Robertmurraya sp. FSL R5-0851: one gene and its partner. The protein of the gene in region 1 interacts with the protein of each later gene in a pairwise test. Links are inferred from orthologs where the notes say so. Each region holds a gene or a part of one and is shown on either strand. Other genes may lie near its edges.

Evidence for each region. Proteins that work in one complex are often made in the same cells at the same time.
Region 2: the proteins of MKX65_RS17280 (region 1) and MKX65_RS07855 interact in binary tests that used the Bacillus subtilis proteins (3 or more experiments, as listed by UniProt). The link is inferred for Robertmurraya sp. FSL R5-0851 from one-to-one orthologs.

The regions. Positions count from the first base shown.
Region 1 is NZ_JBBOOE010000001.1:3,344,357-3,349,031, reverse strand. The notes cover bases 1,271-4,120. They hold MKX65_RS17280 (post-transcriptional regulator), read left to right. Parts: upstream 1,271-2,472; coding sequence 2,473-2,769; downstream 2,770-4,120. Other genes in these bases: secDF (protein translocase subunit SecDF), read left to right, coding at 2,890-4,120; spoVB (stage V sporulation protein B), read right to left, coding at 1,271-2,342. Outside these bases: MKX65_RS17295 (TIGR04086 family membrane protein), read right to left, coding at 1-44; MKX65_RS17290 (YetF domain-containing protein), read left to right, coding at 111-761; more of spoVB, read right to left, coding at 780-1,270; more of secDF, read left to right, coding at 4,121-4,675. UniProt on the Bacillus subtilis protein: Required for post-transcription initiation control of the comE operon. Promotes the accumulation of its target comE mRNA to septal and polar sites.
Region 2 is NZ_JBBOOE010000001.1:1,502,904-1,507,704, forward strand. Bases 651-3,626 are described here. They hold MKX65_RS07855 (DivIVA domain-containing protein), read left to right. Parts: upstream 651-1,865; coding sequence 1,866-2,387; downstream 2,388-3,626. Other genes in these bases: MKX65_RS07840 (cell division protein SepF), read left to right, coding at 651-659; MKX65_RS07845 (YggT family protein), read left to right, coding at 667-930; MKX65_RS07850 (YlmH family RNA-binding protein), read left to right, coding at 1,000-1,773; ileS (isoleucine--tRNA ligase), read left to right, coding at 2,758-3,626. Also shown: MKX65_RS07835 (YggS family pyridoxal phosphate-dependent enzyme), read left to right, coding at 1-192; more of MKX65_RS07840, read left to right, coding at 210-650; more of ileS, read left to right, coding at 3,627-4,801. UniProt on the Bacillus subtilis protein: May act as a pilot protein, directing MinCD to the polar septation sites or by inhibiting MinCD at the midcell site of division. Required for polar localization of the chromosome during sporulation.

The DNA.
Region 1 (4,675 bases):
TGCTTAGTACAAGCATATTCATGAGCATTTCTAAATAGAATCACATTTTGTTCATGTTTTCAGCAGATTTGTAAACAATAAAATGAATGAACATAAAGGGAGCGTTTCTTTTGGATCAATACTTTCTAATTGTTATTCGTACAATTATTTTATACGGTGTCATTTCTATAATTTTTCGACTAATGGGGAAGAGGGAGCTTGGAGAGTTAAACGTTTTAGATTTGGTTGTTTATATAATGATTGCAGAAATAGCGGTTGTAGGCATTGAGAAGCCAGAAGAAACAATAGTAAATAATATTTTACCAATGGCTGTGCTCATGATTATTCAAATCACCTTGGCCTTTTTTTCACTAAAAAGTAAAAAGGTGAGAGATATGCTAGATGGGAAGCCTTCCATCATTATCAACAATGGAAAAATTGATGAGCATGAAATGAGAAAACAACGTTACAATTTCGATGATCTCCTTTTGCAGCTAAGAGATAAGGATATTCGTAATATTGGGGATGTTGAGTTTGCAATACTAGAAACCTCAGGAAAGCTATCTGTTTATGAAAAGAGTCCGAATCAAGGGGGAATTACGATCCCGCTAATATTAGATGGAGAGGTTCAAGAACGTAATTTACAGCGGTTAGAGAAAAATAAATTTTGGCTTCTTCAGGAACTAAAGAAACTCGGATATACTCAAGTAAAAGAAATTTCTTTTTGCAGCTTTCAAGACGGGAAATTCTTTGTAGATAGGATAGACACAAAAAAGAGGTGAGAATCAGTCACCTCTTTTTTAACGCATAATAAGTTTTGATAATACGTTTCCAATAACTGGTACTCGGATCATTTCTTCTTTTTTAATTTGTCCAGCAATGATAACAAGTAGTGTATAGCTTACAGTAATAATCACGCAACTTACAATTACGTTGAGTGATAAAGGCAAGTCCCCTTTGAAATAGTTATAGACCGATAAACCAGCCCATCCGGAAACACCCATACTAGCAAATGTTAGTAAATAATCCCAAATATAAAAGGTGAAAGAAATCTTCTTCAAAACCGTTGCGAAATGAAGGAGTGTAACCACTAAAAAGCCGAAAACGATTCCTAACGCAGCCCCTTTAATGCCGAAGCTTGGCTGACTTGCTAATAAAAATATAACAGCTGTTTTTACAACGGAACCAAAGAGAGAGTTAATCATAGCAGCCCTTGCTAAATCAAGTGCTTGCAGGGTAGCTTGTAATGGCCCTTGATAGTAGTAGAAAAGGAAGAAAGGTGCCATGATTTGAATAAAGTACGCTCCATTTGAAGATCCATACATTACTTCCATAAGTGGTTCTGCTAGAACATAGAGGATTACGACGGATAATCCACCCGTTAAAAAAGCAAAGCGTAGTGCTTGTTGTAGTCGATATTCAATCAGCTTTTTATTGTTCTGTGAATTTGCTTCACTGATTGCCGGAACGAGCGACGTGGACAGCGATAAAGTAATAAACGAGGGCAATAGTAAAAGCGGCATAGCAAACCCTGTTAATGCCCCATATTGCTTAGTTGCAGTAATGGCCGCAACACCAGCAATAGCTAAGCTATGTGAGACGACAATCGGTTCAAAAAACCACGCAATCGAACCAATCATCCGACTTCCTAACGTTGGTAAAGCAACGCCCATCAGTTCATGAAACGTTGATTTTCCTTCTTGCACATGCTTGAAAAATTTCTTTCTAACTCGAAATTGTTTCTTGAGCTTAAATGAAGTAACCAGATAAATCAATGAGATAAGCTCTCCAATTACAGATGCAACCATCGCTCCTGCTGCTGCGTATTCTACTCCATATGGCATAAACATATTTGTTAATACTGCTATCAATGTGATTCTAGCCGCTTGTTCAATCACTTGTGAAATAGCAGAAGGTCTCATATTTTGTCTGCCTTGGAAATATCCTCTTAGCACAGAAGAAAGTGCAACGATTGGAATGATTGGAGCAATCGCGAGCAATGGTAAATGTGTGCGTGGATCTGTAAAAAGAGTTTCTGATAAGTACGGTGCAAGAATAAATAGAGCAGGAGTAAAGATGAGGGATAAAGTAAAGGTTGTTGCCAAAGAAACAATAAGTATTTGTTTTATTTTCTTTGTATCACCTTGCGCCTCTGCTTCTGCAATATTTTTTGAAATAGCCACCGGTAGGCCTAGTTGTGTGAGAGTGACAACAAGAATAAGTGTCGGAAAGGCCATCATATATAATCCAACACCTTCTTCGCCTATAAACCTTGCAATCACAATCCTATTAATAAAACCAAGAACTCTTGTTACAAAGCCGGCAACTAACAAAATTATGGTTCCTTTTAAAAACTTTGACATCTCGTTACCTGCCTTCTCAAAATAGGTATAATCATATACAATTAACTATATGCACCTATGTGGACAAAGCATGACAAGGACTTATAAATTTCTCTATATTTTATACTCTAGTATTAGGAGGCGGCTCGATATGGAAATCGGCCATAATTACGATCGTTTTCGTAAAGAAGTACACCCAGCATTAATTAGTAAGATAGAAGAGTTTTCCCTTCTCGGGTATGGGACGATCAGTCAAGAAAGTCTTTGGGAGTTCTTAAGAAAGAAGAAATGGAGAAAACCAAAGGAGGACGTGAAGCTCTATGAGGTGGTCTCAGATATTCTTTCTGTAAATGTAGGAGAATATATGAACTATGCGACTGTGGAGGCATTTAAGTCCGATGAGTTTTCACTTGCGAATGATGAAGAAAGAAGGGAATTATTGAAATAAGTACATACTCGTCCATAAATTGACACTAATTCCTATCTGTTTCATAATATTAGTATAGAAAATACAGCAGGTAGTATGGTGATACTTGCTCGGTTACATTTTAAGGAGGATTTATACATAATGGTCAAACGCAGTAGAATTGTGGCCTTTTTGTTATTGCTGCTTCTCTTTGCAAGTACAATTGGGACAACTACAAATAGTATTTTAAAAAATATAAAACTAGGTTTGGACCTTCAAGGAGGATTTGAGGTTCTCTACGAAGTGAAACCTGCTAAAAAAGGCCAAGAGATTGACCAAGAAGTATTAAATAGTACGGTTGAGGCGTTAGATAATCGAATAAACGTGCTTGGGGTAAGCGAGCCGGTCATTCAAATTGAAGGTGATAATCGGATTCGTGTTCAGCTTGCCGGTGTATCTGACCAGACAAAAGCACGTGAAATTCTCTCAACAGAAGCGAATTTAACATTCCGAAATGCTAATGACGAAATCATGATGGATGGTACCGATTTAGTAGAGGGTGGTGCCAAGCAAACCTTTGATGAAAACAATAAACCGAGCATTTCTTTACAGTTAAAGAGTGCGGATAAATTTCGAGAAGTAACACAAGAAATTGTTGGAATGGCTCCTCAAAATCAATTAATCATATGGTTAGACTTTGAAGAAGGGAAAGATTCCTATCAAGCGGAACTTGCCAAGGAAGAGCCGAAATTCCTCTCTAATCCAAATGTAAATCAAGTATTTAATCAAGATACGGTTTCTATTGTAGGTAATTTTGAATTAGAAGAGGCAAAGACATTAGCTTCCTTGTTAAATGCAGGAGCCCTGCCAGTTAAGCTTACCGAAGTGTATTCAACCTCAGTTGGTGCTCAATTCGGGGAAGAAGCCTTAAATGAAACGGTGTTTGCTGGAATCGTAGGAATAAGTGTTATCTTCTTGTTCATGCTTTTCTATTATCGTTTCCCAGGATTTATTGCTGTTATTACCCTATCTCTTTATATTTACCTGATTCTTGTGATCTTCGATTGGATGAATGGAGTGTTAACTTTACCAGGAATAGCAGCTCTGATCCTCGGGGTAGGTATGGCTGTAGACGCCAATATTATTACGTATGAAAGAATTAAAGAAGAATTAAAGGTTGGAAGAACGGTTAAGTCAGCATTTGAAGTTGGAAGTAAAGGTGCATTTTGGACCATTTTTGACTCGAACATCACGACCATTATTGCGGCTGGTGTATTGTTCGCCTATGGGACAAGCTCTGTTAAAGGGTTTGCAACCATGTTAATTATCTCGATTCTAGGAAGCTTCCTCACAGCTGTTTTTGCCTCACGTCTATTGCTTGGTTTGTGGGTGAAAAGCGGTTTCTTAGATCAACGCCCTACTTGGCTTGGTGTTAGAAAGAAAGATATGAAAGATATTTCAGAGGGATACGATGCCATCGATTTACCAACCAGATTCGATCGATGGGATTTTGTGAAAAATCATAAAATCATCTTTACCATTTCAGGTGTGTTATTCTCAGTCGGACTGGTCGTTCTTATCTTGTTTAAGCTAAATCTAGGAATCGACTTTGCAAGTGGAACGAGAGTGGAAGTACCGTCCGATAAGCCAATTGAAACCGAACAATTAAAAGAAGAATTTGCAAAATTTGATCTTGAAGCTGAAAATATTGTCATGTCTGGAGACAATAATGACGTTGCTGTGGTTCGCTTTTTAGGCGTTCTAGCAAAAGAAGAAATTGCTGAGCTAAAAGCGCATTTTAAAGAATTGTACGGTTCAGAACCGAATATCAGCACGGTTTCCCCAGTGGTTGGAAAAGAGTTAGCTAAAAATGCAATGATTGCTGTAGCCATAGCATCCATTGGAATTATCCTTTATGTATCAATTCGTTTTGAGTGGAGAATGGCTC
Region 2 (4,801 bases), 1.8 Mb from region 1 along the record:
TTTACTGAGGACGATACGATCATTAGACAAAGCTTTCAATCGTTAAAAAATCTTCAACTTGAAATTCAACATATGGATTTACCATATGCTCCATGTATGGAGCTTTCAATGGGAATGTCTAATGATTTTGAGATTGCCATTGAAGAAGGATCTACGATGATACGAATCGGCACCGCATTGGTGGGCGAATAGTGTGGGAGGTGTAATGAATGAGTATTAAATCAAAATTTAAAACATTTTTTTTCCTAGATGATGAATATGAGAATGAAGAAGAGGAGTACGAGGCTCCAGCAACAAAGACACAAAGACAACCACAGCAACAGCAACAAAGTGTGTCTCCTAAACAGAATGTGGTAAGCTTACAGAGTGTTCAAAAATCTTCAAAGGTTGTTTTAATTGAACCAAGAGTGTATGCAGAAGCTCAGGAAATTGCAGATCAATTAAAAAATCGTCGAGCAGTTGTTGTGAATTTACACAGAATTGAACGGGACCAAGCGAAACGGATTGTTGATTTTTTAAGTGGTACTGTGTATGCCATCGGTGGAGATATTCAAAAGATTGGTGCAGAAATTTTCTTATGTACACCTGACAATGTGGAGGTATCAGGCAATATCTCACAGCTAATGCAAGAAACAGAATACGAAGATACGAGGTGGTAATACGTAAATGGATTTACTTCTATCAATATTAATTCGAGTGATTGATATCTATTCTTGGGCATTGATTATTTATATTCTTATGTCTTGGTTTCCTAATGCAAGGGAAACTGCTATCGGTCAATTTTTAACAAGAATTTGTGAACCTTATTTAGAGCCGTTCCGAAGAATTATTCCTCCGATCGGTGGAATGATTGATATTTCTCCGATTGTTGGTATTTTTGTATTAAAATTGGCATCAACAGGCTTGTATACGCTATTTGGTTGGTTTTAGCTAAAAGGGGCATAAATGCCCCTTTTTTGCACTTTCATATCTTTATATTGGATTGGAGATTGAATTAATATGGATTTGCATCAGCACTTCCGACGTGAAGAGCATAGTTTTGTCGATCAAGTAATGAGTTGGAAGGAGCAGGTGGAAAGTAATTACGCTCCAAAACTGACTGATTTTCTTGACCCGAGAGAGCAGAAGATTGTCGAGATGATTATAGGAGCGAATTCGGAGGTAAAGGTTCAATTTTTTGGAGGAGCAGAGTTGGTGGAAAGAAAGAGAGCCTTCATTTATCCAGATTATTATTCTGTAGAGAAAGAGGATTTCCAAATTTCCTTATATGAACTGGTTTACCCAAATAAGTTTGTATCAATTGAGCATCGACAAATTTTAGGTAGCATGATGTCACTAGGACTAAAAAGAGGGAAATTTGGAGACATCCTTATGGAAGGGGAAATCATTCAACTCTTTGTCGCCAATGAAGTTAGCGATTATATTTCGATGCAACTTGAGTCGGTAGGACGTTCGAAAGTAAGTTTAAAAGAGCGTCGTCTCGAAGAAGCCATTCAAATGAAGGAACAATGGAATGAGTTCACAACAACCGTTTCTTCCCTAAGGTTAGACACTATGGTAGCTGCTGCTCATAATATCTCTCGTCAGAAATCTCAAACATTAATAGCAGGTGGAGTAGTAAAAGTGAATTGGATGACCATTGAAAATCCCTCTTTTGAATGTAAAGAAGACGATGTCTTATCTGTACGAGGATACGGAAGAGCAAAACTATCTTCCATTGATGGGAAAACAAAGAAAGATAAATGGCGAATTGTTGTAGAAAAACATCAATAATTTATAAAAAAATTGCAGGAATTTAAAAGTACTTGTCGAATATCTGTTACAATGAATAGTATATACTATTAAGCAATTGGAGGTGGCTTATAATGCCATTAACACCGTTAGACATACATAACAAGGAATTTACAAAAGGATTCCGTGGTTACGATGAAGATGAAGTAAATGAGTTCCTTGACCAAGTCATTAAGGACTATGAATTGATTATTCGAGAAAAGAAAGAACTTGATGAACGATTAAAGGATATGAATGAGCGTTTAACTCATTTTTCGAATATTGAAGAAACCTTAAATAAATCCATCGTTGTAGCTCAAGAAGCAGCTGAAGAGCTAAAGCGAAATGCTCAAAAAGAAGCTAAGCTAATTATCAGAGAAGCAGAGAAAAATGCGGATCGCATCGTAAATGAGTCCCTTTCTAAAGCTCGTAAAATAGCTCTAGAAATTGAGGATCTGAAAAAGCAATCCAAAGTGTTTAGAACTCGTTTTAAAATGCTTATTGAAGCACAGCTGGATATGCTGAATAACGATGATTGGGATCATCTATTACAATACGAGCTTGATTCAGCAGAATTAAAATCTGCAAATTTAAAAGAAGAAGATTCATTGGCTTGACGAAAAGCAGTTTCTTCGAATATAATTTTTTAACAAGTAAAAATTGCAAGTTGCGATGACAGGGATAGTAGAATTTATCAATGCTTTTTCTAGCGAGTTAACAGTTGGTGAGAGGTTAACAAAAGCGATAAGTTTGAATATCACCCTTGAGTACCAAGCTGAACGACCAGAAGGAATAGTAAGCTTTGGCGTTTAAATTCACGTTACGAATTTTTGAGCGGATAGGTTATTTGCCTATCTACTAGGGTGGTACCGCGGGAATATAAGCCTTCTCGTCCCTTTTTGGGATGAGAGGGCTTTTTTGTATTTACTTTTACTAAAACGGGTAACAATGAAGCTAGAAGAGGAAGATTTAGGAGGAAGTTTACAAATGGATTATAAAGATACGTTATTGATGCCTCAGACGGAATTCCCGATGCGAGGGAATTTGCCAAAGCGTGAACCAGATATTCAAGAAAAATGGAACCAAATGGATATTTATTCTAGAGTTCAAGATCGTACGAAGGATCGTCCGATGTTTGTTCTTCACGATGGGCCACCGTACGCAAACGGAGATATACACATGGGGCATGCATTAAATAAAATCCTTAAGGACTTTATTGTGCGTTATAAGTCAATGAGTGGATACAACGCACCATATGTACCCGGTTGGGATACACACGGGCTGCCAATCGAGCAAGCTTTAACAAATAAAGGTGTTAAGCGTAAGGAACTTACAGTTGCAGAGTTTCGTAAGCTTTGTGAAGAGTATGCTTTAGGTCAAATTGATTCCCAACGTACTCAATTTAAGCGTTTAGGTGTTCGTGGAGATTGGGAGAATCCTTATATCACTCTTGATCCAGCATATGAAGCACAGCAAATCAAGGTTTTCGGAGAAATGGCAAAGAAAGGCTATATTTATAAAGGTTTGAAGCCTGTATACTGGTCACCTTCTAGTGAATCGGCTCTAGCAGAAGCTGAAATTGAGTATCAGGACAAAAAGTCAGCTTCTATTTATGTTGGTTTCCCTGTCCAAGACGGTAAGGGTGTACTTGATACGGATACGGAGATTGTTATTTGGACAACAACTCCATGGACCATTCCAGCTAATCTTGGAATTTCTGTTCATCCAACTTTAAATTATGTTGTTGCTCAGGTGAATAATAAAAAGTACCTTGTGGCTGAAGAGCTTTTAGAAGCAGTAACAAACGAAATTGGTTGGGAAGAAGTAACGGTAGTAAAGACGGTGAAAGGCCAAGAGCTAGAACATATTTTAGCGAAGCATCCGTTATATGAACGCACATCTTTAGTCATGCTTGGCGAACATGTCACAACAGACGCAGGTACGGGGTGTGTTCATACGGCTCCAGGACACGGGGAAGACGATTTCTACGTAGGTCAAAAATACGGTTTAGACGTTCTTTGTCCGGTTGATGATAAAGGAGTTATGACGAAGGAAGCCGTTGGTTTCGAAGGACTTTTCTATGATACAGCCAATAAGCCGATTACGGAAAAGCTTCAAGAAGTGGGCGCTTTATTAAAACTAACATTTATTACTCACTCATACCCGCATGACTGGAGAACGAAGAAGCCTGTTATTTTCCGTGCAACAGCTCAGTGGTTCGCATCTATCAAAGATTTCCGTGAAGACTTGTTGGAGGCTGTTAAGGAAACGAAGTGGGTTCCTGCTTGGGGAGAGACTCGTCTATTCAATATGGTACGTGACCGTGGAGATTGGTGTATTTCTCGTCAACGTGTATGGGGTGTTCCAATTCCTGTATTTTATGGGGAAGACGGCGAACCAATTATCACGGATGAAACCATTGAACATGTATCCGGGTTATTCCGTGAAAATGGGTCAAATGTTTGGTTTGAAAGAGAAGCTAAAGATCTGTTACCTGAAGGCTTTACACATCCATCAAGCCCGAATGGTAAATTTACAAAAGAAACGGATATTATGGACGTTTGGTTTGATTCTGGTTCTTCTCACCAAGCGGTTCTTGAAGAGAGAAGCGATTTACAAAGACCAGCGGATCTATATCTCGAAGGTTCTGACCAATACCGTGGATGGTTTAACTCTTCATTATCTACAGGGGTAGCTGTAACAGGTAAGGCTCCGTATAAGGGAGTACTAAGCCATGGTTTCGCTCTTGATGGTGAAGGTAGAAAGATGAGTAAATCAATTGGGAATGTTGTTGTTCCTGCTAAGGTAATGGATCAGCTAGGTGCAGATATTTTACGCTTATGGGTAGCATCTGTGGATTATCAATCAGATGTTCGTGTGTCTGACGCTATCTTAAAGCAAGTAGCTGAAGTATACCGTAAGATCCGTAACACATACCGATTCTTATTAGGAAATTTAGCAGACTTTAATCCTGCTACTGATAAAGTAGAGTTTGATAAGCTTCGTGAAGTAGATCAGTTCATGCTGGTGA